4 regions of the Rothia sp. HSID18069 genome follow, and region 3 is predicted to be linked to each of the others. Evidence: riboswitches for the same ligand, from Rfam matches in the RefSeq annotation. Region 3 holds a riboswitch; each other region holds the start of a gene.
The links. Region 3 has a riboswitch for S-adenosylmethionine ahead of D8M41_RS10745 (methylenetetrahydrofolate reductase). Riboswitches for the same ligand answer to the same signal wherever they lie in the genome.
Positions count from the first base shown of each region.

Region 1: it holds a riboswitch for S-adenosylmethionine, as region 3 does, so the genes downstream of both, D8M41_RS07555 (AMP-binding protein) here and D8M41_RS10745 (methylenetetrahydrofolate reductase) in region 3, are expected to answer to the same signal.
Region 2: it holds a riboswitch for S-adenosylmethionine, as region 3 does, so the genes downstream of both, D8M41_RS07500 (LLM class flavin-dependent oxidoreductase) here and D8M41_RS10745 (methylenetetrahydrofolate reductase) in region 3, are expected to answer to the same signal.
Region 4: it holds a riboswitch for S-adenosylmethionine, as region 3 does, so the genes downstream of both, D8M41_RS05930 (bifunctional o-acetylhomoserine/o-acetylserine sulfhydrylase) here and D8M41_RS10745 (methylenetetrahydrofolate reductase) in region 3, are expected to answer to the same signal.

Region 1 covers NZ_RBMG01000002.1:412,794-420,827, forward strand. Annotated here, with positions in the region: gene D8M41_RS07545 (asparagine synthase-related protein) at 1-1,237, opposite strand, end outside; gene D8M41_RS11580 (hypothetical protein) at 1,834-2,001, opposite strand; gene D8M41_RS07550 (VOC family protein) at 2,647-2,997, opposite strand; SAM riboswitch class I at 3,303-3,419, shown strand; gene D8M41_RS07555 (AMP-binding protein) at 3,425-5,572, shown strand; gene D8M41_RS07560 (MFS transporter) at 5,698-7,440, opposite strand; gene D8M41_RS07565 (SDR family oxidoreductase) at 7,737-8,034, shown strand, end outside.
Region 2 covers NZ_RBMG01000002.1:398,590-406,623, reverse strand. Annotated here, with positions in the region: gene D8M41_RS07515 (ABC transporter permease) at 1-38, opposite strand, end outside; gene D8M41_RS07510 (aliphatic sulfonate ABC transporter substrate-binding protein) at 41-1,090, opposite strand; gene D8M41_RS07505 (ABC transporter ATP-binding protein) at 1,204-2,025, opposite strand; SAM riboswitch class I at 2,030-2,111, opposite strand; SAM riboswitch class IV at 2,288-2,397, shown strand; gene D8M41_RS07500 (LLM class flavin-dependent oxidoreductase) at 2,502-3,929, shown strand; gene D8M41_RS07495 (YchJ family protein) at 4,066-4,503, shown strand; gene D8M41_RS07490 (hypothetical protein) at 4,524-5,201, shown strand; gene D8M41_RS07485 (hypothetical protein) at 5,315-5,827, shown strand; gene D8M41_RS07480 (bacteriocin) at 6,611-6,826, shown strand; gene lanM (type 2 lanthipeptide synthetase LanM) at 6,856-8,034, shown strand, end outside.
Region 3 covers NZ_RBMG01000005.1:128,496-136,529, reverse strand. Annotated here, with positions in the region: gene D8M41_RS10770 (cytochrome P450) at 1-890, opposite strand, end outside; gene D8M41_RS10765 (cell division protein FtsL) at 1,236-1,364, shown strand; gene D8M41_RS10760 (hypothetical protein) at 1,494-1,619, shown strand; gene D8M41_RS10755 (sugar porter family MFS transporter) at 1,706-3,187, opposite strand; gene D8M41_RS10750 (aldo/keto reductase) at 3,284-4,285, opposite strand; SAM riboswitch class I at 4,586-4,695, shown strand; gene D8M41_RS10745 (methylenetetrahydrofolate reductase) at 4,776-5,687, shown strand; gene metE (5-methyltetrahydropteroyltriglutamate--homocysteine S-methyltransferase) at 5,730-8,034, shown strand, end outside.
Region 4 covers NZ_RBMG01000002.1:14,471-22,504, forward strand. Annotated here, with positions in the region: partial or broken gene D8M41_RS05920 (TipAS antibiotic-recognition domain-containing protein) at 1-88, opposite strand, end outside; gene metX (homoserine O-acetyltransferase MetX) at 128-1,360, opposite strand; gene D8M41_RS05930 (bifunctional o-acetylhomoserine/o-acetylserine sulfhydrylase) at 1,452-2,798, opposite strand; SAM riboswitch class IV at 2,911-3,023, opposite strand; gene D8M41_RS05935 (ArsR/SmtB family transcription factor) at 3,203-3,553, opposite strand; gene D8M41_RS05940 (MFS transporter) at 3,697-4,905, shown strand; gene D8M41_RS05945 (ABC transporter ATP-binding protein) at 5,304-6,305, shown strand; gene D8M41_RS05950 (hypothetical protein) at 6,302-7,072, shown strand; gene D8M41_RS05955 (ABC transporter) at 7,082-7,876, shown strand; gene D8M41_RS05960 (ArsR/SmtB family transcription factor) at 8,019-8,034, shown strand, end outside.

The DNA.
Region 1 (8,034 bases), on a different contig from region 3:
CGTTCATGCCCCCAAGCACTTCCCCCTGAAATTCCAGGGACCCGTAGATGTGGAACCGGTATTTATCCAGTTCTTCTTCCTCCGGAGGGATGGGGGTCGTTTTTATGAGCTCAATGACTTGCTCGGTAGCTTCTTCAGATAGCCAGGAGGGCAGCGTAAAGTTCGGGAACCAGGAGAAAGCATCGGTGTTTTCAGGGATGTTCTGGTCCCTGCGGGTCAGGCGCCGCTGCAGCTCACGCTGTTTCGTTTCTGGGGAGAAAGCGGCACGTAATGTCGATACTTTCGGCCAGCGGGCGGCGGCCGCGACGGAGCTAATGGCTTTAATAGCCCGCATTTTCTCGCCCTGTTTGAAGTAGAGCAGCGCCTGAACGGGCATGGGCTCAAACAGCTCGTCCCCGCCAATTCCCAGGCAGTGGATGCTGGAGCCGCGTTCCCGCGCGCTGCGCACAAGGGCGGTAAGGTGCGGCAGGTTAGCGTGCCATGCGCGGGGTGCCTCGGAAAACCCGCGAAGCTCATCCGGGATGGTGAAACCTGCGGTGCTTTTCGTAAATGAGTCAAGCTTGATGAGGTCTATGGTGAAGTGTTCGGCTATTTTCTGGGCGAGCTGCGTATCGCGGTTGTCTTTATCGTCCGTCCCGGCGTGAAACGCGGTGAAGGGAACATTCTGCGCTGCGAAGAGCACGGAGATGACCGTGGAGTCCACGCCGCCGGACAGATCGGCAGATACGTGGGTGCGCCCTTCAGCCAGCCGCCTCAGAACCGAGTTCAGAACGGTGTATACGTGCTGTGACACATCGGAAAAAGATAGGGTGCTGTCCTGCAGGCTGAGGGCGTCTGCGAAGTACGAGGTGCTCTGCACAGACCCGTGCTCGTCTTCGCATACGGTGGTGGCTGGGGGCAGCGCCGCAATGTTCTCCCAGTAGGAGATGCGGCGCACCCACCCCGGCGGGTTACGGCATAGCCCGAGAGCCACCCGAGACATATTAATAGCGGGATTAAGGGCGTCCACTAGGGGTTTTACTGATGTACTCAGAAGGTCCACCGGCCCCAGCTTTGAACGGTACACGCTGCGGTGCCGCGAGACGGAAGATACCAGCTCGCTACCTGCGGTGGAGTCGGTGTTTGATGCGGAAGCCTCATGAGTGGGTAACGGGCGAACAGTTATATTGTTCGAGCTGCTACGAAGAAAGTGAGAAATCTTCTGCACGTTACCGGATGTTGTGTATAGCTCTGCCACAGGATTCCTTATCGTCACTTTCCACATTAAAAATATGGGCTCGTTTAATTATTTTTTACCGCATCCCACTTTTATGAGGATTTCTGCGAATAATAAACAAGTCACCTGGCGCGCAGGGCGCTATTTATAGAGCAACTTCAGGAGGAGTCACAAGCCGGGCACCGGAGAGAACATCCCGGTATTTCCCGTATATAAGGCCGTGAGTGCAATTTGCAAAAGAGTTCATCTTCATAAAACGTGCCTTAATATACATATTCTTCCCCTTTTCTTAAATATTTTAAAGTTCTCAAATTACATATATTATCTACACAGATTTACCCTAACCCGTAAATTGTATGGTTTGCAAGGGATTCTCACGATTATTTTAATTTTTCCTGAAAGTATTTCTGCTTAAAATAGCGGGTTTACACGAACTGCCCGCCACCAGCAGCACCGGTAATTCCTGCATATGAGCAGAAACAATTAATGTCATAGCAGGCACCCGATGCGTGAAAAGGTGCGCTGCGAATGGCACGGACTCTGCAAACATTGGTTGGCAACGCAATAGAAAAGTGGGTGCCTCAGAAGAGGCACCCACTTTAAGCCTTGGCGGGAAGCTACCATGAGCCTCCACTGACGCCTCCGCCGGTGAAGCCACCGCCACCTTCGAACCCAGAGTTAGGTCCACGGAGCGCGCCGAAAATATCTCGATAGCTTCCCCAGAACCAGCCGTGAGTAGCTTCCTCGAAGGAGCCAAGCCTAGTAAATTGTGCTTTAGTGTACATAACCTATCCTCTATTACCAGCCGCTTGAACCTCCGGCACCGTTGAAATTAGTCCTGGGGCCATGCCATACTCCGTAAACGTCACGGTAACTTCCCCAGAGCCAGCCACGGGTAACATGTGCGAAAGAGGAAATCTTTTTAAATTCTGGCTTACTATACATTACGCCCCTAAAAACAATATGTGGAATATATTGCATTACACAATGTGTGCATGAATTTCCAGAAGTTTCTAAATAAAAAGTATGTTATTCCGGTTCTGCCCAAAGGCAAAGATACTACTTATTAGCGTACCGGAGGGCTCCGTAAATATCACGACGATTCCCCCAGTACCATCCATGAGTAGCGGCCCGGAAAGAGGTAATTTTAGTGAACGTTGCTTTGGTGTACATTGCATTATCCAATCATCATAAGCCCAAATTTCTTGGACATAGGCTCTTCTAGCCTACTGTGGTGTAGCCTAGCTTAAATTCCCTGCACCACACAAGAGTTTTTACATTATTTCATAGTTTAAAAAACAATCATTTACCCGCAAATTTTATAGGCTGCAAATATTTATCTCTGTAGGATAACGCCTGCCCCTGCGCTTCCAGCAGCTCTTATAGCAATCTAATAACCCATCTTCTGGTGATAGTTTTGATGATATCCGCTACATATGCTGCAAAATATTCACCAGGTTCCCCAGCGGATCGCGAACAAAAAACCTCCGCACGCCCCAGGGCTCTTCAGCAACACCGTATTCAAGCGTAATACCTGCCGTATGAATGCGGGCGAGGATTTCATCAAGATTATCTACTTCAACCGATAAATCAGGCACCGGAGTACCTGATCCGCCTTCACTAGCTATGCTGACCTGCACAGTCGTAGTTTCCGCATTGCCATAAGTCTGTATCCATCCGTGATCCATGAGCAGCTCCAGGCCCAGGATGTCCCGGTAAAAAGCAGCAGCTGACTCAGGTTTATCAGCGGCAAGATTAGTAACGATACGCTTAACAGCCATCAGACGCCCCTTCCGTGAGTGTTTTATTTTGGCTCAATCTTCAGGCACTTACGATGAAGCCTATCAAGAGATGCAAGCCTACGGGGCAAGATTAAGAACGAGTTTAAGTCTAAAGCTCATTAGATTTGCGGATTAGAGTTTCTCCGCCCGGCCGGCTGTACGCCTGGGGTGTATGCGACGCGAGAGCTAATCTCTGGGTGCGGGATCAAACAAATATTGCGGAATGTTACGAACATGGTGTGCACACACGCAATATGACGGGATGCCTTTGCACCTGCGCCAGCTACAGGGTTTACTAGATTGGTAATCCATCTAGAGCGACCGAGAGACCTGGCTCGACGACGTCGCAGCAACCTCGCCTGCGGTGGCGCATCATGCGCCCTTATAACGCCGAAGGTGCTAACGCCAGCAACCGATGGGAGATACTGTGGGACTGCCCAGCCCCTTCTCGTTCACAAACCCGCTAGCCCCTACCCCCAACCCCGCGCATGAATCTGACGAGGCGCGGGTAGCGTTCTGGGAAAAACAAGCCGAGCGCCTAAGCTGGGGCAAGGCCTGGGACAACGCACACACCTTCCAGAAACCGCAGGTTATCGGAACCGATGCTGAGGGCATCGAAGAATACTCCGTACCCGAGATTAAGTGGTTCGAGGGCGGCAAACTCAACGTCGCCTACAACTGCGTGGACCGCCACGTGGAGGCGGGCCGCGGCGACAAAGTAGCCCTCTATTTCGAGGGTGAACCCGGCGATCGTGAAGCTATCACCTACGCCGAACTGCAGCGACGCATCGCCCGCGCCGCCAACGGCTTGCTCAAACTCGGCGTGCGTAAAGGCGACCGTGTAGTAATCTACCTGCCGGTTATTCCCGAAACCATTATTTTCACGCTTGCGTGCGCGCGGATCGGCGCAATTCATTCGCTCGTGTTCGGCGGGTTCTCGGCGGAGGCGCTGAAGTTCCGGGTGGAAGACACCGGCGCGAAGGTTCTGATCACCACCGACGGGCAGAACCGCCGCGGCAAGGTCGTGCCTGTGAAGGTGAACGCCGATGAAGCATGCTCGGGTGAGAACAATATCGAGCATGTGATTGTGGTGGACCGTACAAGCGCCGCAGACCCCGTGGCGCACGTGCAGGTTCCGTGGACGGCCGGGCGCGATATTTGGTACCACGACCTGGTGGACGATCAGCCCGATACCCATGAGTACGAGCTGCACGATGCCGAAGACCCGCTGTTTATCATCTATACCTCCGGCACCACGGGCAAACCCAAGGGCCTGGTGCACACGATGGCAGGGTATTTGGTGCAGACCGCATATACCCACGCGCTGCTGTACGATCTGCTGCCGGATTATGTGGATGACGACGGGGTGCTGCGCCCCGATGAGCTGTCTGCCGTGAACGATCCGGCGAAGGTTGAATCGACTGTGCACTGGTGTACTGCCGATCTCGCGTGGGTGACCGCGCACACCTATGAAATCTATGGTCCGCTCGTGAATGGGGTGACCGAGGTTATTTTCGAGGGTACCCCCAATACTCCGCATTATGGCCGCCATTTCGAGGTTATCGAACGCTATGGCGTCACCAACTATTACACCGCTCCAACCCTGATTCGTTCCCTCATGGGGGCTTTTCCTGACGGCCCCGAACCCGGAAAATACAACTTCTCATCCGTGCGTCTGCTCGGGTCTGTGGGCGAGTCCATTAACCCTCAGGCGTGGAAGTGGCTGCGCAAGCACGTGGGTGGGGGTACCGCATCGTTTATTGATACGTGGTGGCAGTCCGAGACCGGCTCGACCATCTGCTCCCCACGGCCACACGACCCCGCCTTCGCGCCCGAAGGGACCTTCCCCAAAGGTACCCCGCACTGCACTCCCCTTCCCGGATGCGCCACCCGCGAAGTCCCCGGCGTCTCGGTGCGCGTGGTGGACGAGCACGGTGACTTCGTTGAGCCCGGCAAACAGGGCTTCATTGTGGTTGATAAGATCGGCCCCTCCATGGCGCGCACTGTCTGGGGCGACCCGCAACGCTACCTGAATTCCTATTGGAAGCACTACGGTACGCGCGGCTGGTTCCTCGCCGGTGACGGTGCGAAGGTCGATGATGAGGGCAACGTGTACATTCTGGGGCGCATCGACGATGTGATCAACATTTCTGGGCACCGCCTTTCGACCATCGAAATTGAGTCTGCGCTCGTGACGCACCCGGCCGTGGTGGAGGCTGGCGTGTGCCCCGTGGAGGACGAGCTAACTGGCCACCAGGCAGTCGCCTATGTGACACTCACCGACGAAGGTCGGGCACTCACCGAAGATGAGCTGAAGACTGCACTCACCGAGCATGTGCGCGAGCATATTGGTCCTATCGCTAAACCCAAGGATGTGGTCGCGGTCGCCGATATTCCTAAGACTCGTTCAGGGAAGATTACCCGCCGTCTGCTGGGTGAGCTCTACCAGGGGCATAAGCTGGGCGATATTTCTTCGCTTCAGAATGAGGAGGCGCTCGGCGCTATCGCACAGGTGCTCGTGGACACCGGGCGAGTAGACCCAGAGGCGTTCGCCGAGGATCAGGCGGCAGCGTAGGGAGCGTATCGCCGAGCGGTATGCGCCCTCTTTCGAGAGCACACTGGATAAGAAGCAGCGCATTACATATTGGGAGCGGTTTCTTGATGAAGGAACCGCTCCCGCTTTCGTCTTGTTGCGTATCGTTAGGGTTTTGAGCCTGTTTCTGCCCCTTCATCAGAGGGCTCTGGATCCGATTCGCCGGTGGCTTTAGGGGCTTCCGCGCTGGAAGTCTCGCCGGGGTTTTCGGCGCTGCTATTTTTGGTACTGGTGTTTTCGCTGCTGGGCGCATCCGAAACGTTCTGCCCGGATGCCCACGCGCCTTTATCTACCGGCTTGGCGAAGAAGAGGCACGCGACCATGCCCACGGCGGCCAGAGCCAGCGCCAGAATCAGTGAGTCGTTCATCGCGGTGGCAATAGGTTCACGCAGGAAATCGGGAACCTGACCGCCGGACATCCCTTCACCACTGACGGCGGGGGCGCTCATAGCGCCTCCGCCTGCACCGGCACCTGCGGGACGCATCCGCTGCATGGCCTGTGTAACCTGCTCGGTAATCAGGCCGCCCATGAACGTGGCAATACCCGCCGAACCAAGCACACTGGCAACCTGGCGAGTCTCGTTATACACGCCCGACCCGGCACCCGCTAAACGAGGCGGCAGGTTGCGGGTTGCGGTCACCGCCAGCGGACCCCAAATCATGGAGTTGCCAATACCCAAAATCGCAAAGGGTACAAGCAGAAGCGCGAGGGACTGATCCGCCGTCATCAAAGCGCGCAGAACAACAAATCCAACCACCAGCAGGGCAAACCCCGAAACGGCGTACCATTTGGGGTTTGACGTACCCAAACGTTTACCAACCAGCGGAGAGAGAGCACCCGAGAACAGAGCGAGCGGGGCGGTCATGAGTGCCGCCTGGGTGGGGCTCATACCGCGCACCTGCTGGAAATAAATGGTGGTTGGGAACGCCAGCGTCAGGGTGTGCGCGCCCATCGCCGCGATAGCAATATTAGACACCGAAAAGTTGCGGTCTTTAAACAGTCCCAGCGGCACCAGCGGCTCTTTACGGTTAACGGCCTGCCACACGATAAAGAGGGTGAACACGATGATGCCCGCAATAATCATGCCCCATACGCTTACCGGGATTCCGGTTTCCCACAGCGAATCGGTGATAGTGCCCCAGTCGTAGGTAGAACCCTCCTGAATGCCGAAGACCATCAGGAACAGGCCGATAGCGGAGAGAACCACGCCCAGCCAGTCGAAGTTGTGCTGTTTGGAGGGAAAATGCGGGATATTCCGAACCGCCAGATAGATGCCGACCACGCCGATAGGGATATTGATGAAGAAGATCCACGTCCAGCCGGGGCCATCCACGAGCAGACCGCCAGCGATAGGACCCACGAGCGATGCGATACCGGCCGCCGCACCCCACACGCTCATCGCCACCCCACGTTTATTCGGCGGGAACATGAGCGTAATAATCGACATGGTTTGCGGGGTCATCAGGGAGGCGCCTATCCCCTGCACCACGCGCGCAACAATCAGCATCTCCACATTGGGCGAGAGCCCGCACCACAGCGAGGAGAGGGTGAAAACCACCATACCAAGCAGGTACATCTGCTTCTGCCCGAACCTATCGCCTAAGCGACCGGTAATCAGCAGCGGCACCGCATAGGCGAGCAGGTAGGCACTGGTCACCCAAATCACGGCGGAGAGCGAGGCGTTGAGCTCATGCTGCATATGGGGCAGCGCCACGGTGACGATAGTGGTATCGAGCAGGATCATAAAGAACCCGATCACGAGTGACCACATGGCAACCCACGGTTTCTCGGCGGCGTGTTCGATGGATGGTGTGTGTGGGCGCTTCTTCGGCGCGGCTTCTTCAGCCATAAATCCCCTGCCTCATCTTCTGTGCGGTACCGCCGAGCGATAAAAACCTAGCACTTCATCATAGCTCTGTTTGCGTTCGTGAACGAGTAGGCGATGGTGATCCTCGCAGCTGTGCCTTCCCGGTGAAGACGTGCTTTCTGACGTGCCGCGCCCGTGGCAGCGAGTCTGCTGTTCCGGTGTGTGCAGGCCGCACCCGCCCGTTTTCTCTTTACGCGGAAGAGGCGCGTGTAGACATCACTACCCAGCGCACCTAGCCTGAATATGTAGGCTATTTTCACCAACATACGGAGGAGACGATGGCTGTTGTAACGATTATTGGCGGGCACGGGAAAGTTGCGCTTCTGGCCGAGCCGCTGCTGGTGGAGCGCGGGCATGCGGTCAATGCGCTTATTCGCAGGCCGGAGCAGTCAGAGGATATTGTCACGCGCGGGGCGAACCCGGTGGTCACTGACATTACCGCGTTGAGCACCGAGGAGATGGCGAAGCTTTTGACTGAGCTGGGTACCGAGGTGCTGGTGTGGTCCGCCGGTGCGGGCGGCGTCGGCGGGCCGGAACGCACCTACGCGGTTGACCGTGACGCCGCGATCCGGTCGA
Region 2 (8,034 bases), on a different contig from region 3:
TCTGGGGCGTTGGAAATTTTGTCGAGGGTTACACTCATGGCTAGCTCACCGTCTTCTTCACGTTCTCAATGGCGGCGCTGTCGGCTTTCTTGGCGTATGTGTCGTCCACGATGCTGCTCAGCGCCTTATCAATGTCTGACTGGTTGGGGACGTCCCCGGATTCGACGAGGATCGGGCCAACACCTTTGAGCACCTGCACCTGCTTGTCCCCTGGGATTGGGTCAATATTCAGGTGGGTTCGTTCCATCACGAGTTTGGCGGTTTCTAGCTTAATACCGGACTCGTCGGCGAGAATCTGGGTTGCTTCAGCAGTGTTTTCCAGCGCCCATTTGCGGGCATACTCATACACGTTCACGATGGTTTGCGCCGCTTCCGGGTTGTCTTTGAGGAACTGCTCGGTGGCGTTGAGGAACCCGTACGTATTGAAGTCTAGGTTGCGGTAGAACAGTACGTCGTGGCTTTCGATTTCCGCGCTGGCCATAATCGGGTCGAGCCCGCTCCAGGCGTTGACCTGCCCGTTATCGAGGGCGGTCCGCCCATCGGCGTGCTGCAGGTTCTGGATGGTTACCTCTTTCGCCGCGATGCCTTCCTTCTTGAGCGCTTGGAGCAGCAGGAAGTACGGGTCGGTTCCTTTGGTGACCGCCACCGACTTACCCTTTAAATCTGATACTGCATGAATATTCGAGTTTTTGGTGGTGACCAGCGCCGACCATTCGGGCTGTGAGTACAGGTCAATCACCTTAATGGGTGAGCCGTTCGCGCGGGCCAGCAGCGCGGCAGAACCGGCGGTTGAGCCCACATCAATGTTTCCCGAACGCAGAGCCTCATTGGCTTTGTTTGACCCGGCTGATTTGACCCATTCTAGTTTTTTACCTTTTTCCTGCAGGGCCTTCTCTAACCACCCTTTCTTTTTAATAACAAGGGAGAGCGGGTTGTAGGTGGCGTAATCCACGGTCACGGTGTCTTTGCCTTTCGCGGCTCCCGCGCCGGGGGTTCCTGCGCCTTCTCCGGCGCATCCGGCAAGAACGGTGGTGAGGGCGCTGAAGGCCAGCAAGCCCTTAAGAGCTTCGGCTCTGGTGATGGTTGTCATGGGTAATCCTTGGGTGTCTGATGGGGTGAGAAAAACAGTAAGAAGATGAATAATTATTCACTAAGAGGGGGTGCGCAGCGGCTCTGGGCGCACGCGGGAGGCTGTGCCCTGCCCTAAGCGGGAACCGGGGTGGTATCGGCTTTTTCCACGCCGAGCTCTGTCAGCAGCTCAGCCCGCAGGGCAGTTAGCTCTTTGCTGGCCCTATCACGCGGGTGGGCGTCGCTAATGGTGACTACACGTGTGATCGTTGCGGGTGCATCGGGCGCGGGCTTACCAAGCACAATCACCCGGTCTGAGAGGTACAGCGCCTCTTCCACATCGTGGGTGACCAGCAGAACCGTGGTCGGGTCTTGCTGGTGAATATCCAGCAGCAAATCCTGCATTTTAATGCGGGTCAGCGCATCCAGTGCCCCAAACGGTTCGTCCAGCAGCAGCACCCCGGGTTCACGCGCCAGCGCCCTCGCCAAAGAAACCCTCTGAGCCATTCCTCCGGAGATTTCTTTGGGGCGGTGCGTGGCGTAGTTGGTGAGCCCCACCAGGCGCAGCAGCTCGCGGATGCGCTCCTGCGCTCGTGTCTTTGGGATACCTTGGGGCAGTCCGAGCGCCACATTATCGGCGACGGTGCGCCAGGGCAGCAGGCGCGGCTCCTGAAAACCGATTGCCACCCGCTGATCAAGCCCGCTCACCGGGGTGTCGCCGATGCGCACCTGCCCGCCCGTAATGCGGTTCAGTCCGGCGGCGGCCCGCAGCAGCGTTGACTTGCCGCATCCTGAGGCACCAATGACCGAAATAATTTCTCCCGCGGCGGCGGTAAAACTTACTTCGCGAAGCACCTCGTGCGTGTTCTTGCCGGACTGCGGGAACGACTGGCTGACGGCGTCGAAAGTGATCGTCTGGGCGTTGGCGGGTAGCTGGGTGTGGTGATTCTGTGTCATGTTACTTCCATCGGTCCTGGCGTTAGCACCCGCGAGGGTTGCTGCGACGTCGTCGAGCCAGGTCTCTCAGTCGCTCTGGATGGGTTACGCCTATAACCCTAGAGGAGCGTGCCATTGCAGCGAAAACACATGACGTACCGTGACTAACGGTGACTAAATATTGCATGATTCATGCGAAATATTACGGTGCGGAGTCACAAAAATTAATGTTCGTCATATACTGTTCACCCCCATCTGCGAGGGGATACACTCAAAACGCAAGGATTATGAGTCCCGGCGTAAAGCTCTGGCTAGCCGGGCGGCAACCCTCTCCCGTAGCGGGGTGCCCCAGATGATGATCTGGCTTCAAGGAACACGAAGCAAGTACGGCGCGAATGCGCCACCTGCACAACTTGGAACACCAAGAAGGCCACCACCTATAAGGAGGTGGCGCGCGGGGTGCAGGAACACCCAAACATTCGCGAAAGGATACGTAGATGGCTGAGCAGAAGAAGCGCATCGCAGTTAACGCATTCGACATGACCTGTGTGGGTCACCAGAGCTTCGACCTCTGGCGCCACCCCCGCTCCCGGGCTACCGAGTACAACACCATCAAATACTGGACTGACCTGGCACAGATCCTTGAGAAGGGCTTCTTCGACGGCGTATTCCTAGCCGATGTTGTGGGCATCTACGATATTTACAAGAACTCCGCCGCACCTGCTATCGAAGGCGGCGCGCAGGTGCCCGTGAACGATCCGTTCATGCAGATCTCCGCAATGGCCGCCGTAACCGAGCACCTGGGCTTCGGTGTGACCTCAGCCGTGACCTACGAGCAGCCTTACACGCTCGCACGCAAGTACGCTTCCCTTGACCATCTCACTAACGGGCGTGTGGGCTTTAACGTGGTGACCTCATACCTGCCTTCCGCAGCCGAATGTCAGGGCCTTGAAACCCAGATTGAGCACGACACCCGATACGAACTCGCCGAAGAGTTCTTGGACGTCTGCTACAAGCTCTGGGAAGGCTCCTGGGAAGACGGCGCGGTCGTCAAAGACCGCGAGAAGGGTATCTACGCCGACCCCGCCAAGGTGCACCCGATTCAGCACAAGGGTAAGTACTTCAGCGTGCCCGGCGCGGGTCTGACCGAACCCAGCCCCCAGCGTACTCCCGTGATTTTCCAGGCGGGCGCATCCAGCCGCGGGCAGAAGTTCTCGGGCAAGCATGCCGAGGTTGTGTTTATCGGTGCGCTGCGTCCCGATCTGACCCGCATTATTACCGACCGCATTCGTGACCGCGCCGAAGAGAACGGCCGCGGCCGCGACGAAATAAAGGTTTTCGCGATGCTCTCCATTATTGTGGACGAGACCGAAGAGAAGGCGAAGGCAAAGTACGAAGAGTACCGCAAGTACGTGAACCTGGAATCTTCGCAGGCCATTATCGGTGGCTGGTCCGGTGTGGATCTTTCGCAGTTCGACGAGGACGAGGTTCTCAACTATGTGAAGACCGAGTCGATTCAGTCCTTCCTCACCCCCTTCACCCTGCAGGCCAAGGATAAGCAGTGGACGCGTAAGGATATTGCCGAGCACTGCACTATCGGCGGTATGGGCGAAGTTATTGTGGGCGACCCGCAGCAGGTGGCCGACGAACTCGAACGCTGGATTGATGAAGGCGGACTGGATGGTATTAACCTGGCATACCACGTTTCACCCGGCTCCTTCGAGGACTTCATCGAGTTCGTGGTTCCTGAGCTGCAAAAGCGTGGACGCTACCGCACCTCCTACGAGGGCGAGACCCTGCGCGAAAGCCTGTTCGGTAAGGGACAGACTAAGGTTGCAGACTCCCACCCGGCCGCGAAGTACCGTGGCGCCTACGTGGGTAAGCCCTCCACGGCAGATACCCCGGCACGCGCTATCGCCAACTAAACCCGCTGCGCCTGCGCGCATGGTTGTAAAATCTTCCCTCCTGGGATGATAAAAAGAGCCTTTATTTGAATAAAGCATTAAAATGCCGCTTTATTCGAATAAAGGCTCTTTTTCACGCACGTTTAGAATGGGGTGCATGAGCGAAACAACCCTGTACGACCCTCAAGCCCGCTGTCCCTGCACAAGCGGCGAGGTATACGGTGCCTGCTGCGGGCGGTACCTGGGCGAGTTTGCCGCATCCGGAACCCTGAACGCGCCCACACCGCTGGCCCTGATGCGCTCGCGATTTACCGCTTTCGCCCTGCACGATGCGCCCTACCTGCTGGCAAGCTGGCACCCGCATACGCGCCCCGCCGAGCTGGATACAGATGAAACATTGCGCTGGTACCGGCTGGATATCCTGGGCTCTTCGAGCGGTCCCTTCGATGCGGCGGGCACGGTCGAGTTCGTGGCGTACTACCGCTCGGTTCCCGGCACGCCCGCCGAAGAACGTGTGAAAGGCACCATGCACGAAAAATCCCGCTTCAAGAAAGTAAACGGCACCTGGTACTACCTGGACGGTGAGGTCAGCTAAGTTCTTCCCAACCGGGTGGCATGGCAAAAACATTCCTCTTATGGTATGTTTTTGCCATGATGTCAGTCGCGGAATATGCCCAGCACGCCGGGGTGAGTCCCCGAAGCGTGCGTGCACGCCTTGAACGAGGGTCTTTGCGCGGACAAAAAATCGCCGGGCGGTGGATGGTTTCAGATAACCCGCACGAGCATTACTCCGCACATGGGCGCAAAATCTCGATGGCATCCTTCAATCAGCTTGCCGCCTATCTTGACGGTAACAGTGCATCCCTTACCCCCGATGCACGCCGCCGTGCCAAAGAACGTGCACATAACATCTCCGAACGTGGGGTAGAAGCTCTTAGGCAGTATGCAGTGCGTGCAGATGCGAAACCTCAATTCTATGCCGTGCCTTCTGCTGACCTGCATGACCTGATGGGCGAACGCGCATTAGTGCTTACGGGTGTCAGTCACGAATATTCGGAAATTTACGGGGCTACCGTAGACGCATATGTAACTCCCCGCGACCTCGAATCCCTGAAATTTATCTACGCACTACGTGAAGTTCATGCTCAGGATGCCAACGTCATTCTTCGCGTAATCAAAGAGTTACCTAAGATTCGCCCCTTGCATGTTGCAGTTGATCTCCTAATTTCCAAAGACCCGAGAAGCGAGCGGGAAGCGGAACGCCTAGTGAAAGGACTCATAAGCCGTGCCTGATCAGAAAACGGTGAAAATCCCAGCCCAGGGCGCAGAGCTTGAATCCTGACTACATTGTGAGCTTCCTCAATGAAAGTCTCAAAAACTAGTCCAGCGTTTGCTATGTTTATGCCATGAGTGACGTTATCTCGCAGGAATCTTTCAACACGCTCGCCCTCTATTTCAACGGGGGAGGGCACCTGCTTACCCCGGACGCGCGCCGCAGCGCCGCCGAACGCGCCCGCATCCTCTGCGCCTACGGGATTGATACACTCCGACAGTACACGCACCGCACTGGGATGACTATGCATTACTACATGGCACCCTACGATACGAGTGACCTGCTGCGAACAGGCGCGGATGCGCTCGCGCTCACCGGGGCTCGGCACGAACTTTCGAGGATAAAAACTTCCCTGATCGACGCCTACATTCTGCCCGACGACCTCACAAAATTTGCCCCGAGTTGGGGCCTGGAACCTGCCCCTCCCGAGCGGGCGAACGTGATTTTGCGTGAGGTTTCTGCCCTTCCACGGGTGCTGCGCCTGCATGTGGCGGCGGATATGCTGCACGCCTATGAGGCTGGCGCCGCTGGCGAGAGTGCCCGAAAAGCAGCCCAGCGCATCCTGAGTGAGCTGTGCAGTTCTTGAAAGCTGCTGTCAGTTTTGGTGTGCACCACCGGGTAAATAGGGGGATTTACCGCGGAAATAATGATTACCCCGCGAACCTGCTTCGGCTCTGAGAAAAGTTTTGGAAATTATGATGAGGATCTATTGCATACTTCCCCGGCGGTTTGATACAGTTGAGGAGCTAGCCAGAGTCGCAATAAGTTTATTACAGGGACGAGAACTTATTGTGGGTGTTCTATTGAGGATGCAAAGAATGGATAGCATTGAGAGCTTCCGAAAGCTGATATTGGGCTCCTATTGTGTGATAGGAACAGTTTTACACTCTCACATATCCTAAGTTTCCATTTGATGTCGCACCACTTTGTGATGTGGTGGCCGTAGTATAGCGCCATTAATGCACAGAGCAAGTGTATTGTGGCGTGGTAGCTAGGTGATAGGCATCATCGTAGAGGAAATATACTTTGCTGACAAATATAGAGAGCTTAACTTTTTCTAGCGAACTCATTCTTCAAGTCTTTTAAAGATTAAGCGGCAATTATTTTCTGCTGCAATTTTTAATAGCGGAATGTTTTGGGGAACTGCTGGCTAGGTCTCTATTCTCGACCACCCAAAATGGTCATTAAAAACTCTATAAGTTTCCTTTTGAGGGGGTTGCACCCCTGCAATAAAGGAGGTGGGTTCCAAGCTGTCACCTTTGGAACGTTGTCATCTTGGAACCCAGCCAAAGTTTGATGGAAAACATCAAACTATTGATTAACCACAATCATTCCTGAGGCTATTCAGGAATTCATAAGGAGGATAACCATGGCTAAGGATACCATGTTCATGGAAGAACTGACCGACCAGGAGCTGGAGCAGGTTAACGGCGGCTGTTACAGCAGCTGTGGATACTACGGTGGCAGCTATGGCGGTAGCTACGGTGGCAGCTACTGCGGCGGTGGCAGCAGCTACTACGGTGGCAGCAGCTACTACGGTGGCGGCTACTACTACGCTGCTGTTGGGTATGGCTACTCCTGCTAATAACAAAACATAGACAAGGGGAATACTGAGTGCTAATCAGGGAACTTCTTCCTGAGCTGGATGATGAACAGTTCCAGCAACTGGTGTCGGATGTGTCAGACGTTTCTTTACTCGACCGGTTAGACACCACCTCAGATTCCCCACCTGTAGGGCGGCCGTCAGCTCCAGTGCCTTCAGCACTGGGGCCGACGGCCGAACCTGCTATGTTTTACACGCTTTTTGCGTGGCTTTTTGAGAGTGAATATAAGCGCGTAGTACAGGCTGTTCGTGCCTCACACTATGTTGATAAAGAACACTTCCCAAACATTGTTGGTGGGCTCCTTGACGAGTTCACGGTGCGCCTGGCGAATTTCTATATTCGGCCGCTGGTCGCCCATATTAAGAAAGTTTCCTCTGAAGGGCTGCTGCAAGGGGACACCCCGGAAGAGCGGTACATAGACTACTGCCGCCGCTGGCCTAAAGATTTCATGGATGGTTTCTATGCTGACTATCCTCTTCTGCGGCGGGTCCACAGCATTATTGTGCACCAATTCCACGCTACAGTGGCGGAGCTTTTTGAGCGAATCCAGGCCCAAGAAAGCGGCATTCGTGAGCTTTTAGGAGCACAAAATGCTGAGCCCCTCACCCTTGAGTCCCTCACCATGGCGGGTGACTACCATAACGGTGGACGCACCGGCTGCCTGCTGGTGTTTAGTCAGGGGACGGTGGCTTATAAACCACGTAGCGTTGATGGTGAACGGGCGTTCTACAGGATCGTTCAGAAACTTGCGGAACAGGGCGCCCCCCGCATGCGTGCCGCCCAGGTCGTTCAGGGTGAAGACTACGGGTTCATGGAGTTTATCGAGAGAGAAGACGTAGACTTCACGGCCGAAAAATTCTTAGAGTCTTCGGGGCAGCTGTCCGCTCTTTTCTACGCTCTGCTGGGCAAAGACATGCACGAGGAGAACCTCATCCCAACGAGCGAGGGCGCTGTCCCTATTGATCTCGAAACAATACTGCACTGCTCACACCTTCTGAACGATGGTAAAGCAGACATGCCCGACAACAGCGCTCTGTTACATAAAGAACGCGGTATTTGTACCAGTGCTTTACTGCCCACCCGGCTGGTACGTAAAGACCCCTCAAAAGGGTATGTTGATATTGGCTTTATCCGGGGTGAGCAGGGGGCAAACCCCTTCAAAGGTACGGTAGTTGAGCAACCTTTCCGC
Region 3 (8,034 bases):
CCACCCAGCACGGTGTCTTCGGTAGTCACGCGGCGGTTCGTCACTAGAGGGTCTTCAAGGCGCATAATCTCTTCAACCGCGGCGGCGACCTCCGCATGCCCCTCCCCCAGTGAGTCACGCAGCCGTGCCTGCTCCTGCGGGTTGCGCGCCAAAAAGTTCACGATAATCCCGGCGCACGCCGAAACGGTCGAAAGCTCACCCACCGTCCAGTTACGAATCAGGCTCACAATCTCTTCATCGGTCATGGTGCGCGGCTTGTGGCCGGGCAGCTGCACGGTGTCGGTCAGCAGCTCGGCGGTCACATCCTGCGGGTTCCCGGCGGCGGCCTGGTCGCGGCGCGCATCCAGAAGCTCACGAATATAGGTGTCAAACTCAAGGGCGACCTTGCCGATCTGCTCACGGTCACGGCGCAGCGTAGCCTCGCGGTTCTTCTCAATCCACTCGATCAGCGGCTTCTCAAGGCTCGCGGGCCAGCCCATGAACGCATTCTGAATGCGCATAGCATAAGCCTGCGCGAACCCGTCCATCACATTAACCTCGGTGCCGCGCGGCAGATCAGCCACCAGGTTCTTGACGACCTCACGAATTTTCGGCTCGAACTCCCTCAGACGTTCGGGGGTGAAGTATTTGTCATTCACGGCACGGAACGTTGTGTGCTCGGGCGCATCCATACCGTTCGGCACGGCAATATGCCTCGTCGAGACAACATTCGAGTAAATGTCGGGATGGTCGAGCACATGCTGCACATCAGCATTCTTGAACACGGAGTAGCCCATGAACTCGTCGTGCGCTACGGGGCAGCGGCGGCGCATCTCGTCGTAGGCGGCTACCTGGTTCTTCTGAACCTTCTCGCTGCGCAAATCCCAGTCATTTTTCTCGGTGTTGGTCACTTCTTTGCCCCTGATTCAGTTGTTATGTTTGGCTCATCGGGTGGGTGGATGCGCGCCACGGGTGTGTGCCGAGAGCCTGCGCGCGTTTGTTTCGGCGTAGTGCCGTCTTATTTGACGGTAGCACTTAACCGCCTGCCCCGCAGGATAGGGGTGCCTTTGCTGGGGTCAACAAAAACATAGAACTGTTGCTGGTTTAGTTCCTCAGGTAGTCACATGCTGTATGTTTACAGGTTTAATACATACGTGCTTTAAAGTTAGAAGTGCCCTTTCTGCAGGGTAATCCCACAGCCACTTTGCGAAGAATATCCTGTGGAGATTCCCGGGGCGGAAAGGCGGTGGGATACGATGTCTTTCTACGACTACGTAGAAACGGCCCAAGCGCTCTTGGTAAGTTTTGCCCTTACCGATGGAGCTGCTCAGACCGTCTCGTACATCATGAGCTTTGCTTCAAGCCTCATTAAGCTTCTGAAGTAGTGCTCTACCTACCAGGAAGACTCAGTAGTTGCCGCTGCTGAGTCTTCCGCTGTACGCAGGTAACTTTGCGAAGATATGTTAAGACTAACACAAGCCTTCCCTATCAATGCATCACCTTGAGTAGGCCATATGCCTGATATAAGCCCTGTAGAAGAATACGAAGAGCTACTTGATATTGAGGCTCTGCGTAAAGCCCGTGCCAAAGATGATGGTTACCGCATCTCTCTTGAAGACTTTCTACAACAGAATCCGTAAACCGTATCCAGCGGCCTTATTTATCCATGAGCAGGTGGATTTTGGTATGAGCTCCTACCTGCTCGCGAGCTAAGAGGGGGTGCCGTCTACCGAGTAGCCGCAAACGGGTAGGCTGCGCCCGAGATAACGCCCGCCTCCACGTCTTCCAGGGTTTTGCCGCGGGTCTCGGGCAGGTTACGCCACATGAGCACGGCAATCAGCACGTTCACCACCATGAACCCGAAGAACGATCCGGTCAGCCCCAGTGCACCCAGAATGACCGGGAACACGAGGGACAGCAGGCCGTTCATCATCCACCCGCAAAATGCGGAAAGACCCATGCCGACCGCCCGCACCCGAAGCGGGAACAGCTCGCTCATCAGCACCCATGTCGAAACGTTCAGGCAGGTCTGCATCGACCCCACGAACCCGACCACAAGCACCAGAATAATATAAGGGCGCGCGGGGCTGCCTTCCGGCAGGAGCATAGACGCCACCCCGATCAGCAGGTGGAAAAACGCGGTCAATGAATACCCCGTAATCACCATCGTGCGGCGGTTCACGCGTTCCATCATGCGCAGCGAAAAGATTGAGCCGACCACGGCGATAGCGCCCGGCGCGATATTCGCAATGAGCGCCGAGCCTTCGTCAAACCCGGCCTCTTTGAGCACCTTAATGCCGTAGTACATGATGGAGTTAATACCGGTGAGCTGCTGCCCGGCACCCACCAAAATACCGACCAGCAGAATCCGCACAAACCATTTTTCACGCAGGATTTTACCCGTGCTGCCCTTAGCCCCCGAGCCGATTTGGGTGCGGGTTTCCTCAAGTGAACGCGTGATGTCCGCAATTTCGGCGTCAGCACGTTCGGCGGGGCGGATGCGCCGCATAATGGCGCGCGCATCCTCGGTGCGCCCCTGGGCGATAAGCCAGCGTGGGGATTCGGGCATGCGCAGCATACCGATAAAAAGCGCGAGCGCAGGCAGGGCGCAGACGGCGAACATCCACCGCCATACACTGTCGTGTTCACCCCAGAGGTTGCCGATGATGGCATTCACGATGAACGCTGCGAGCTGCCCGCCGACGACCATGAGTTCGTTACGCCCGGAGAGTGAGCCGCGAATTTCATAGGGTGCAAGTTCGGCGAGGAATACAGGCACGACCGCGGATGCGCCTCCCACGGCGAGCCCGAGCATCGTGCGACCCATCAACAGTACAGCAATGCTGGGGGTAAAAACACATCCGAGCGCGCCCGCGATGAAGAGGATTGAGAGTCCGATGATGGTTTTGCGTCGCCCGATGGCATCTGAGATGCGCCCGGTGACCATGGCTCCGAGGGCGGCAGCGAAGGCGAGGGAGCCTGTGACCCAGCCTTGAATGGTGTTGTCCATGCCGAGTTCGCGGCTCATGGGGTCGAGGGCACCGTTGATAACGCCGGTGTCGTACCCGAAGAGGAGCCCGCCGAAGGTTGCCACCAGTGCGATAACGCCCAGGCGGCGGGTGTGTGCGCCCTGCCCGAGCGGGGGTAGTGTGCTGGCGCGGTTCGGCGGCTCAGTGGTGATGCTCATGCGGGTATTCTTGTCTCTCATGCGGTCGGGTGTTCTGCGTTTTTGTGTGGTGCAGGGGTTTAACGCTCGCCCCGGCGGCAGTATTCCCATTCAGCAATATCTGTGGTGAAGGTTGTGTTAGAAAAGCGCGATGCTCTCGGGGGCGGGGAAAATCTCGTTGAGCCGCGCCAGTTCGTCGTCGTTGAACCGCACACTTGCGGCCTGCGCGTTTGCGTGTACCTGGTCGGGGGTGGTTGCCCCGGCGATCACGCTGGCAACGGGGTTCTGCTGTTTGAGCCAAGAGATGGAGGCTTGAACCTCAGAGATCCCCAGATCGGCGCAGAATTCGCGGTAGGCATCGAGTTGTTCCCAATCGGCTTGCGCGAGTACCTGCGCTTTGGAGTGCGACAGGCGTGACCCTGCCGGGATGCTGTCGCGGAGGTATTTTCCGGTCAAAAGCCCGTTAGCGAGCGGGAAGTATGGGAGCACCCCGAGCCCGAAGTGGCGGGCGGCGGGCAGAATTTCGAGTTCGGCGCGGCGATCCAGCAGGTTGTAGTGGTTTTCGGCGGCGATAAACCGCTCAGTGCCGAGTTCGCGGGCGAGATGCTCGGCGTGGGCAAGCTGCCACCCCGCAAAGTTGGAGTGCCCCAGGTAACGAACCTTTCCGCTGGTCACAAGCGTATCAAGAGCAGACAGGGTCTCTTCCAGCGGGGTGTTCGGGTCGGGGCTGTGGTAGAAATACAGGTCAATGTACTCGGTTCCCAGACGGCGCAGTGAACCTTCGACGGCACGCATAATGTATCGGCGTGAGCCGCGCGCATCCCAATCATTGCCGTTGAGGGTACCGGTGGGAAGCCCAAATTTGGTGACGATGATCAGGTCATCGCGGTTGAGATTGAGTTCGCGCATCGCGGTACCGAACATGGTTTCTGACAGCCCGGGCTCGGCACCGTACAGGTCGGCAATATCGAAGAAGCCGATGCCCGCCTCAACTGCGGCGGCGATAACAGCGTTGGTGCCTTCCTGAGTTTGAGTGGGAGTGCCGGGGCGTCCCAGGTTGTTGCAGCCGATACCGACGGAGGGCACGACCAGCCCGGAGTTACCCAGGCGTGCATATGCGGGAGATTCGATGCGTTCCATACGTTTACTCTACCGTGTTTGACAGGACGTGGTCGCAACATGACGTACAAGGCACCCTGCAATTCTTTCGCGAGCAGATAGTTTTGTGACGATCAGATAACATTCCGCTATCTGCTCGTCGACATATTATCTACTCGCGGCCAAATCAGCCGAGGTGTCAATACGCTAGTCCACACTGCCGCGAACCTATATGACGTATTGTTTCGCCGAATCCCGCAATATTAAGCGGTTATGACCGTGCGACGACATGTGCCGACATATTCTTGCTGACACCGCGCATCCTGCCTAAAGTAGGAGTGTTATCTATCCAGAGCGACCGAGAGATCTGGCTCTTAGACGTCGCAGCAACCTCGCCAGCCTCCACCCCACGGGGTGGGCGGACAAGGTGCTCCCGCCAGAACCGATAGAAGTGAATTCCCTTCGCATTGTGCATAAAGAATTCGGCGTACCTTCGGGCACGCTTCTATCGGGTGAACACGAAGGAATGAAAATGACGACAGTTCACCCGGCTCTCTCCTACGAGCTGTATCCGCCACGGTCGCACGCAAGCTGCGAGTCCCTGCTCAAAACCATTGCCGAGCTTGAGCAAACCAACCCGGATTACGTGTCCGTCACCTATTCGGGCGATGCGCAGCGCCGCCAAAAGACGTTGGCTCTGCTCGATCACCTGGTGCATGAAACCTCGCTGAATCCGCTGGCGCATCTCATCTGTATGGGGCATTCCGTGGCCGATTTGGAACGCTCGGTTCGTCTGATTCTGGGGCTTGGTGTGCGCGGTTTCTTGGCGCTGCGCGGCGATATTCCGCCCGAAGACACGCGCCCGCTTGAGCTGCCTTTTGCCCGCTACCTGGTGGAACTGATTCGCAGGGTGGAACGTGAGGATTTCGCGCATCTTGCCGCGGGGAAGGTATCGATTGGGGTTGCGGCATACCCGCATAAACACCCCGAATCTTCCTCGCTTCTTCAAGACATTGAGATTCTGCTTTCAAAACAGCGTGCCGGGGCGGATTTCGCCATCACCCAGGTTTTCTTTGAGACCGAGCGCTATTCGGGGTTGGTGGATGCTGCGCACCTTGCCGGGGTTCAGATGCCCATTATCCCCGGTATTATGCCCGTTACCTCGCTGACTCGGCTGACGAAGCTGTGCGAGCTTGCCGGGCTTGAAGTACCGCGCGAGCTGGCACATCGTCTGGAAACCGCGAGCGATCCGCGCGAGATGCACCGCATCGGCGTGGAACATGCACTCGACCAATGTCGCAAGGTGCTTGATGCTGGCGCCCCCGGCCTGCATTTCTTCACATTTAACGAGCATGAGGCTGTGCTGGACGTCCTCGAAGAACTCGACGTTCCGCGCTACTCGAACCGTTTCAAACTCCCCCTGAGCGATCTTCAATACCTCTAAACTCCCCTTTTATTTGACCCCCTCCCACAGTAAGGAACTAGGATGACCCGCACCCCATTCCCCACAGCAACCGTCGTCGGTTACCCCCGCGTGGGCCGTTTCCGTGAGCTGAAGAAGGCACAGGAAGCGTTCTGGAAAGGCAAAATCACGCAGGATGAGCTGCGCCAGGCGGCCGCAGATGTGCAGCGCACCTACTATGACCGTGTGATCGAGCGCGGTCTTAGCGCCACCGATTCGTCTATCCCGGCGACTTTCTCGTACTACGATCAGGTGCTCGATGCCGTGCGCCTTTTCACCCTCGTGCCCAAGCGTCTTGCCGACGCCAAGGATGCGCGCGGCCTGCTCGATCTGCCCGGGTACTTTGCTCTAGCGCGCGGCACAGAGACGCTGCCTCCGCTGGAGATGACGAAATGGTTCGATACGAACTACCACTACCTGGTGCCCGAGATCGGCCCGGATACCGAGATCACGCTGAATCTTGAGGCTATTGACGAGCAGCTTGAAGTCGCCAAGGAACATGGGGTGACGGTGCGCCCGCAGCTGGTCGGCCCGCTCACTCTGCTTCTTGGGGCGAAAGCCGAACAGGGTTCGCCCGAAGGGTTCACGCCGCTGGATCGCCTGGACGATTTCGTGAAAGCCTACCGGCAGGTGCTCGCCGAGCTGGCGGCACGCGGCGTGCAGTGGGTGCAGCTCGACGAACCCGGCCTGACCGTGGACCGCGACATTCCCAACGCCAAAATCGCCGAATTGGCGCGTAAAACTTACACCGCGTTGGCAGCCGAGACGAACCGCCCCGCAATCCTGGTGACAAGCCCCTACGGCAATCTGCGCGAGAACCTGCCCGCACTGTTAGACACCGGTATTGAGGCGCTGCATCTCGATCTGGTTTCCACGCTCTACGATGCCGAGGCGCTGACCGCCTTCAAAGACTCCGGCGTAACCCTGGTGGCGGGTGCCATTAACGGGCGCAATATTTGGCGTGCCGACCTGCGAGCGCTCCTGCACGCGCTCCAGAACATTAATGGCGGTGCGGTGGCGGTTGCGTCCTCAACCTCGCTGCAGCATGTGCCGCACGATCTTGACCTTGAAGACCCCGCCGATGTGCCCGTAGACGGTCTGGCTTTTGCCGACCAGAAAGTCGCCGAGATCGTGACTCTTGCCTGCGGTCTTGCCGACGGTGAGTCTGCGGTTGAGGCAGAGTTGAAGACCTCCGACGAAGCGCTAGCACGTTTCACAGCGGATCCGCGTAAGCATAATGCGGCAATCCGTGAGCGTGCCGCATCCGTGAAACCGCAGGATTTTGAGCGCCCTGAACTGAAGACCCGCCGGGATGCCCAAGCCGATCTGAACCTGCCGAAGCTGCCGACCACAACCATTGGTTCGTTCCCGCAGACCGGCGATATTCGCCGCCACCGTGCAGAGGCACGTGCCGGTAAAATCACGCAGCAGCAGCTTGAGGAGTTCCTGCGTGAAGAGATCGCCTCCGTTATTAAACTCCAGGAAGATTTGGGCCTGGATGTGCTCGTGCATGGTGAGGCCGAACGTAACGACATGGTGCAGTACTTCGCCGAGAATTTCGATGGTTTCGCCACGACGAAGCACGGCTGGGTGCAGTCCTACGGTTCACGCTGCACCCGCCCGTCGGTGCTGTTCGGCGATGTGAAACGCTCAGGTGAAGGGCTGCGCGGCGAGGCCGTGACCGTGCCCTGGATTTCCTACGCCCAGTCCCTCACCGATCGTCCCGTCAAGGGCATGCTGACCGGCCCGGTGACTATTCTGGCCTGGTCGTTCGTACGTGATGACCAGCCGCGCGAGGAAACCGCGAATCAGGTTGCATTGGCGCTCGCCGACGAAATCGCCGATTTGGAGGCGGCAGGCATACGCATTATTCAGGTGGATGAACCAGCACTGCGTGAGCTTTTGCCGCTGCGCCGTGATGAGCAGCCCGCGTACCTGGCGTGGTCGGTGAATGCGTTCCGCCTGGCGACGAGCGCGGTCGAGGATAAAACTCAGGTTCACACCCACCTGTGTTACTCGGAGTTCAACGAGATTATTGATTCGATTAATGCCCTGAATGCGGATGTGACCAGTATTGAGGCGGCGCGCTCGCATATGGAGCTGCTGGCGGATATTCCCGAAAGCTATGTTTCGGGGCTGGGCCCGGGCGTGTGGGATATTCACTCGCCGCGTGTGCCTTCGCAGGCCGAGGTTGAGGAGCTGATCCGTGCCGCGATTGGGTACGGAACCATCTCTGACCTGTGGGTTAACCCGGACTGCGGTTTGAAGACCCGCGACTACGAGGAGACGAAGAGGACGCTCAAGAACGTAGTGTCCGCCGCGAAGAAGG
Region 4 (8,034 bases), on a different contig from region 3:
TGAACGCCTCAACGAGCGCGTGTTCAACATCGTCAAGGTTCTGTTTGGCGGCTGCCCAGTCGGCGCGGCTCATGGAGTCGGTGCGGCGCCTTGAGGTGTCGGCCGATACGTGCCGTTTACAGGGTAGCTAGAGGACGAGCGAGCTGGCTGCAGGTAGCGGCTCTTTATCGCCTATAGCGCTCAGGTTGGCCGGGGTGCTCTGCGGTTTCTCTCCCAAGGCGTGCGCGAGAATACGTTCTACCTGCGCCGCCTCAATCAGGAACCCGTCGTGCCCATGCTCGGATTCAATGATTTGAACCTCAGCCGGTACGGGGAGGGAATCGGCCAGCAGCTGCGCCTCATGCGGGAAAAACAGCCGGTCGGAGTCTACAGCGGCAATGGTCCACTCGCAGTTGCTGAACGCCAGCGCGTGGGTGAGGCACCCGCGCCCGCGCGCAACATCGTGGGAGATAAGCGCCTCATTCACGGCAAGGTAGCTGTTGGCGTCGAAACGTTCTATGAGCTTATCCCCGTGGTGGTCTAGGTAGCTTTCGACGGCGTACCGGCCGCGTGGGGCCCCGAGCGTGCCGCCGGTAACAGTTTCATGGGGGTTTTCGCTGCGCCCAAAACGATGCTCCAGTTCTGCGGGGCTGCGGTAGGTGGTGTGGGCGATACGCCGCGCAAGCGCCAGCCCTGCCGTGGGCGCGGGCCCGTCGTAGTAGTCGCCTGAGGCGAAATTAGCGTCGGATCGGATAGCCACGTTCTGGGTGTGCGCCCACGCGATCTGTTCGGCGGTGGCGGCTGGCCCGGAGGCGATCACTGCGCATCCGCGCACCAGGTGCGGGTAGGTGGCTGCCCATTCGAGGGCGCGGGCCCCGCCGAGTGAGCCGCCAATCACGTAACGGAAACTGGTGATTCCCAGGGTTTGAGCTAGTCGCGCCTCGGCGTGCACCGAGTCGCGGATGCTCACCTGTGGGAACGCTCCGCCCCACGGTTGCCCTTCACCGGGGTACCCGGCAGGGATGAGGCTGGCAGGCCCGGTTGAGCCGTAGCATCCGCCGAGGATATTGGGGGCGACCACATAGTATTTGTTGGTGTCTACCACGGCGCCGGGGCCAACGATGCCTTCCCACCAGCCGTCACGTTCAATTTCGGCGGCCACATCGGCGGGGGTGCCTTCGGGGGCGCTCCCGCGGGAGACGTGAGTGTCCCCGGTGAGGGCGTGCAGGATCAGGATGGCGTTGTCGCCGTCTTCGTTGAGGGTGCCCCAGGTTTCGTAGCTGATGCGCACCTCCGGCAGGGTGATGCCGTTCTCTAGGCGCAAATCACCAATGCTGTGGTGGCGCAGGATACCCTGGGCGGTCTCGGGGGTGCCGGTCATGGTTCTCCTTAGCGTTGCGGGCGGGGCGCCGGTGGGTGCAGCGGGGTTCGCCCCGCCCCGGCTGGTTCACGGGGCGGGGCTTGCGCCGTATCTACTGTTGCAGGGTTGCAAAGCCCAATTCTAGGTCTGCAATAATATCGTCAATATTCTCGATCCCTACGGCGAGGCGCACAAAGTTTTTACTCACACCGATTGCCTCTAGTTCTTCCTCGGAAAGCTGCGAGTGGGTGGTGGACGCGGGGTGAATAACGAGCGAGCGCACATCACCGATATTCGCAACGTTGGAGTGCAGCTGCAGGGCGTCCACAAAGGTGCGGGTCTGTTCCAGGTCTGCGTCTTTGAGGGTGAATCCCACAACGGCACCCGGCCCCTTCGGCAGGTATTTCTGGGCTCGCTCGTACCAGGGTGAGGAAGGCAGACCAGCCCATATTACTCGGTCAACCAGCGGGTGTTCCTCCAGCCAGTTCGCGACCTTGGCGGTGTTCTCAATATGGCGTTCGATGCGCAGCGAAAGGGTCTCCAGCCCGATACCAATATTGAAGGCGTTAGTGGGAGAAATCGCAGCCCCAATATCACGCAGTAGGGAGACTCGTGCCTTGAGAATATAGGAGAGGTTCGCGCCAAAAGCGGAGTCTTTACCCAAATCACGTGCGTAGACTAGGCCGTGGTAGCCGGGTGCTGGCTCGTTGAATTTGGGGAATTTTTTGGGATCTGCCCCGTAGTCGAAATTCCCGGAGTCTACGATAACGCCGCCGATGGAGGTGCCGTGCCCGCCCAGGTATTTCGTGGCGGAGTGCACCACCACGTCCGCGCCGAATTCGATGGGACGCACCAGGTACGGGGTGGGTACGGTGTTATCGACGATCAGCGGCACACCTGCCTCGTGCGCAATCTGGGCGATAGGCTCAATGTCGAGCACATCGTTACGGGGGTTGGGGACGGTTTCACCGAAGAAGAGCTTGGTATTGGGGCGCACCGCCTCACGCCACTGCTGCAGGTCGTCCGGGTTATCAACAAACGTGGTTTCAACGCCTAGGTCAGCGAGCGTGTATTTAAGGAGGTTATAGGTTCCCCCGTAGATCGACGGGGAGGCAACAATGTGGTCGCCCGCGCCAGCAATGTTCAGAATTGCGTAGGTGATAGCTGACTGCCCTGAGGCCACCAGCAGCGCCCCTACTCCCCCTTCAAGGGATGCGATGCGGTTTTCGATCACCTCTTGGGTGGGGTTATTCAGGCGGGTGTAAATAGGTCCGAGCTCGGCGAGGGCAAAACGGTTAGCGGCCTGTTCCGCGTTCTCAAAAACGAACGAGGTGGTTTGGTAGATGGGTAACGCCCGAGCTCCCGTTGCGGCATCCGGTGCCTGCCCCGCGTGAATCTGGCGGGTCTCAAATTTCCAACCGGCGGGGTTGGCGGGAGTCGGGACGGTGTTGTTGCTCATGCGAGGCTCCTAGGTTTTGTAACTATGGGGCCGCATGCCGATTTCGGTACAGAGTTCTTGTGTTTTCTTCTCTGCAAACGAAAAAACGATGTACCGGATATCGGGCACATCGGTCCCGCGCTTGCGCTGCACTTGTGTGTAACGCCTGGTCCTCACCCAGGGCACCCCACCGCGGAGGAGGGTTGCCGGCCAGCTAGCTGGGGCTTATCACTGGCTCTCATGACCTGCATCTAGAGTTTCACAGGAGGCGCGCGCGGTCAAGCAGGATGCACGTTTTCGGCGCATTGTTGCAAAGATGACGTTTTGTGAATTGTTTCCATCCCTGTCTCGACTAAGAAGTCTGCTTCGTCTGAGCTCTTCTGCCGCACCATAAAATTTTGTCTTCGCTCGGGGAGTGACCGAACTCAGGCACCCGTAGTATTCGCAGCAGATTCATCCCATTGACCTTGACCCGGTGGCAGTCCAACAGAGTGTAAAAGACCGGGGAAAAGACTCTCAATCACGCTGTCTCGGCGGGTAATTTTACGGTGCGTTCCCAGCACTTCGGTGTGCATGAGCCCCGATTCTCGGAGCACTTTGAAATGATAAGACATCGTAGATTTGGCGATTCCATAGTCAAAATCACCGCAGAACTGTGGCCCGTGGTCTGCAATGTGTGCGAGAACATCTCGTCGAATGGGGTCTGACAATGCACCAAGGACACGATCCAACGTCACGTCATCAGGGGTGGGGTGATGCAGCCGTTCCTTACCCATAACCAGCCTTTCCGGGTGCTTCCCGTAACATATTGAGCCTGCGGACTCTGTGACAGAATATTACCTCTTGAGCTTGCCCTTTAGCATAATGCAGATTTATTCTAATTTCGACGAACATAGAAATAATGCTAGGGAGGCACGCCTTGGATTCTCGCAGTACATCACATCAGCTACCTAAGACTTCTGAGGCAACTATGCGGCTTGTCTCATTCAACACTCTCTTTGTCATCGGCACAGATACTCTGCTCACTGCCCCTCTGCTGCCACTACTCAGCAAAGAGTTCAATACCAGCACAGAACAATCAGGATGGTTCGTCTCTGCATACGCTTTAGGGTATGCAGTTTTCGCACTCATTGCAGGCCCATTATCAGACCGCATTGATCGCAGGCGCATTATTCTTACCGGTTCCATCGGCTTTACGCTTTTTACAGGCTTATGCGGTTTAGCATGGGGGTTTTGGTCTCTCTTTACCGCCCGGTTTCTTGCGGGAGTGTTCGCTTCTTTGATCTCACCGCAGATTTGGGCATCAATCCCCATGACAGTGCCGAAACAAGCCATTATTAAAACTATGGGGTATGCAACGGCTGGACTTGCCATAGCCCAAATCGCAGGTATTCCTGTAGGTTCATTCCTCTCCACTTATGGATGGCAGATACCATTTTTTGCAATCGCCGCAGCGTCTCTTCTTCTCTTGGGTATACTCTATTCACGTTTTCCCAGCATTCCCCCTGTGACTGCGGCGCAAGATGGAAATTTTCTGACTCCCTACCTGCACGTTTTAAAAGCCCCTTCACTTTTGCTATCCCTCCTGGCGTACCTGATTTTCCAGACAGGAGTATTCGCATCTCTATCTTTCATAGGTTCATGGTTCGCGCGAGACTTTGGGGCATCGCAGACAACCATCGGTTTCGCCATGCTTGTAATCGGATGCGGCAACGCTCTAGGCTCCCTCACAGGGTCACGAATCGTCGCATATATAGGTATGCAAAAGACTATGCTCGTGGGGCTTATTGCACTCAGTATTGTGTATCTCTCAGTGTCATTGACAGCTAATTTCTGGACTGCTTTAGGTATTTTTACACTTGCACTTTTTCTCGGAGGAATTATGCTCCCCGTCCTCATGGGAGAGCTACAAAGCCATACCGCTATAGCTCGCGGTACTGTATCATCCCTCTCAAACACGGCAATGTACGCTGGAACAACTATCAGCGGTGCCGTCGGCGGTACATTACTTACGCAGTTTCCGGGGTATAGCGGTATAGCCGTCATGAGTGCATGTGCAATCGCAATTTCTCTTGGTGTCTATGCACTTGGTGGGGCGTTCCGATCAAAAAACCACCAGGAGATTTAGAACCTCGTGAAATAAACTCAAAAACTTAATCACAGCATTCCGTGAGCCATGCTACACTGATGGAAACCTTGAATCTAGGAGTGATGAGGTATGACCTCCCGCTAAAGTCGCACCGGCTCGCGGAATGCCCGCCCAGATGGTGGGCTCTAAAAATTTCAGAAATAACCCTGCTTTGGTTCGATACATTCCAGGAGCGCATAGTGAGCACCTTGAACACCAAAGTTCTGAGGGTTTCATTGTTATACCTTCCGCATCCGCAGTCGGTGACTTGGGATTATTCAGGCACTACGTAGTGCCTCTCTCACGACTATTCATCTCACCCGTCCCACGTATTGCAGGCGTGCGAACACCATGCTCAAGCGGCTTCGGGTGAATAAGCACCGCAAGGTTTTATCACAATGTCTACAATTCTTGACGCGGCACAGCTATGCCGCACCTTTGGCAAGGGTGAACACGCTTTCACCGCTGTCGATAATGTTTCGTTCAGTATAAGCTCCGGCGAAATTCATGCTCTGCTCGGTCCCAATGGGGCGGGAAAAACAACAATTGTACAGATGTGCGCAACACTGTTGACTCCCACGAGCGGTACCGTGCGCATTGACGGGGTGGATGCACTTGCGCACCCCCAGCGTGCGCGCGCGTCCCTAGGGCTTGCGCTCGGCGGGGATACCGGGTTCTATCCGCGAGCATCCGCCCGCGATAATCTTCTCTTCTTCGCTGACCTTGCCGGGGTTAGCGCGCGCAAACGCCGTACCCAGGTGGCGAGCGCTTTGGAACGGGTCGATCTTGCAGATGTCGTCGCGAAAAAGGTACAGGAGTTTTCCCGCGGTATGAAACAACGTCTGCACATCGCGCGAGCACTGCTGGGCGAGCCGAAACTGCTGCTTTTGGATGAGCCGACGAACGGGCTTGACCCAGATATTTCGCTGACGATACGCCAGCTAATTCGCTCCCTCGCTGATGACGGCACCGCTATTTTACTCACGAGCCATCTGCTGGGCGAGATTGAGGAGTTAGCGCATCGGGTCACGGTCATCGGGGCCGGTCGTGTAGCGGTTTCGGGCACAGTGGCGGATATTACCGCGCACGCCGGGATCTCCGCTACCACCGTGGGGCGTGTGGGTGCGAATGCCAGGGCGGTGCTTCAAGAACTTGCCCGGTCTTTGGGCGATGCGGGAACACTGTTGCTGACCCCGCGCGGCAGCGAGTGGGAGATCATCGTGTACTGGAATGAACGTTCTGTTTCAGAAGGGCCGCGCCCTTTCAGTACCGAACACACCGAGGCCCTGTTGACCCGTATTCTCGCTGAGCGTGAGGTTCAGATGCTCACACCACTGTATACTCGCCCAGCCACTCTCGAAGAGGCATACCTGGCCATGGCGGAAGGACTGAAACGATGAACCGGCAACTTCGCTTGATATCTTTTTCCCTGCGCCAATTCCTCACAGTTCCCTACTTCCTGCAGTTACTGCTGCTGAGTACCTTTGGAGCAACATCCCTGCAGGCGCTCGCTGCTGGCGCCTGGCCAGTTGATGCGACCCTCGCCTGGACTCGCGCAGGCATTATCGGTACCTGGAACATGTGCATTGTTGCCGCCGGGATCCTCAATTTTGAGCGCTACCGGGGAACGTTCGTGTATCTGCTCAATGGTGCCGTGAACCCGCTGCGTGCGCTCGCAGCGGTGGTCTCAACTGCCTCCATTTTTGGGCTTGCCGCCCTGCCATTGGCCTGGGTTTTCTGGGCGCTGTGCACCTTCTCGGTAGATTTCACGGACTTTACTCAGGTGGGTGCACGCTATCTGGTGGGTCTTCCGCTGCTGTGGATCTCGTGTCTGGCGGTGACCTTCGTGATTGCAGGGTTCTTTGTGGCGACCCCTAATGCTATCGCCTATGAGGAGCTGCTGCTCGTGCCGGTTTTCGTGGCTTCCGGGGTGCTTTTTACCGAGAGTTCCGCGCCTGTCTGGCTTGATGCGCTCGGCACGCTGATTCCGATTCAGGCACCCGTGAAGGTTCTGCTTGGGCAGATGCCTGTGAACTCGTTCGGTGATTTTCTGGGCGTTGTACTGCAAACCTGTGTGGTCACAGCCCTCTGGATGCTCGCGGGGTATCTGTTGGGCAGGCGAGCGCTGCGCGCGGCAACGGTGCATGGCACTCTAGGTGCAATCTAGGAGGCTGCGATGTTTAAACGAACGAACTTTCTCTATCGTCTGAACAGTACCTCCAAGGTTGGATGGTCTTCATCCATCACCTTCGCCACGGTCGGTACGGCACTCAGCACCCTCGTGATCGTGCCGGGACTGAGCGTGCTGTTCAGCGTTCTACTAGGACGCGATCTTTCCGCACCTGATCCGGTGCGGATCGCATGCACCTCTGCCCTAGCAAGCGTGGTACTCGGCGTGGCGTCCGGCGTTGTGGCACGCGCGGCGACCGACCGCTGGCTGGGAGTGTTCGAGCAGGTGTGCACCGCTCGACGGTTTGATGCGGCTTATTGGCTGGGAGTCTCTGCAATGCCCGTGCTTTTAGCTCTGATCACTGGCATCACGAACCTGGGTGTTGCAGCTGCCTATGCCGGTTTCGGTGGTTCCCTTGAAGGCAGCCTGTCCATGCTTGTGCGTTCTGTGACGCTCTTACCTCTGGCTCTCATGGCGGGCGTATGTTTGGGTGTTTTCGCCGCTGGGCTGGGGTTGTATCTCTCGGACCCATACCTGGGAGGAACTATCTTAGGAGCGCTTCTGCCTATCAGTGCGGGCGTGATCGTGCCGGTAGATGCATACCCGGCGTGGCTGGCGGCATTGTGTACGTTGGTTCCCGGCGGGCGGACAGTTGCCCTAGTGGGAGGCTCTTCTGAAGTGGTGGTTTCAACAGTCGTGACTGAGGTGTTAGTCTGCGTACTTTGGGCACTCGCGGGGCTTGTCCTAGTGCATGCCGCTGCGCGACGCATCCGCTCGGGTGCACGCACGAACCTGCTCTGAAAGTCTTATATCTCCCGCGAGCAGCGGATTTTTGGTCGAGAAGGTGAGAAAATCACCTTCTCGACCAAAAATCCGCTGCTTGTGTGCACCCGGAATAACCCCACCCTTGACAGGTGACTATATAGTCACATATTCTCGTGTTATGGAGGATGATGCAG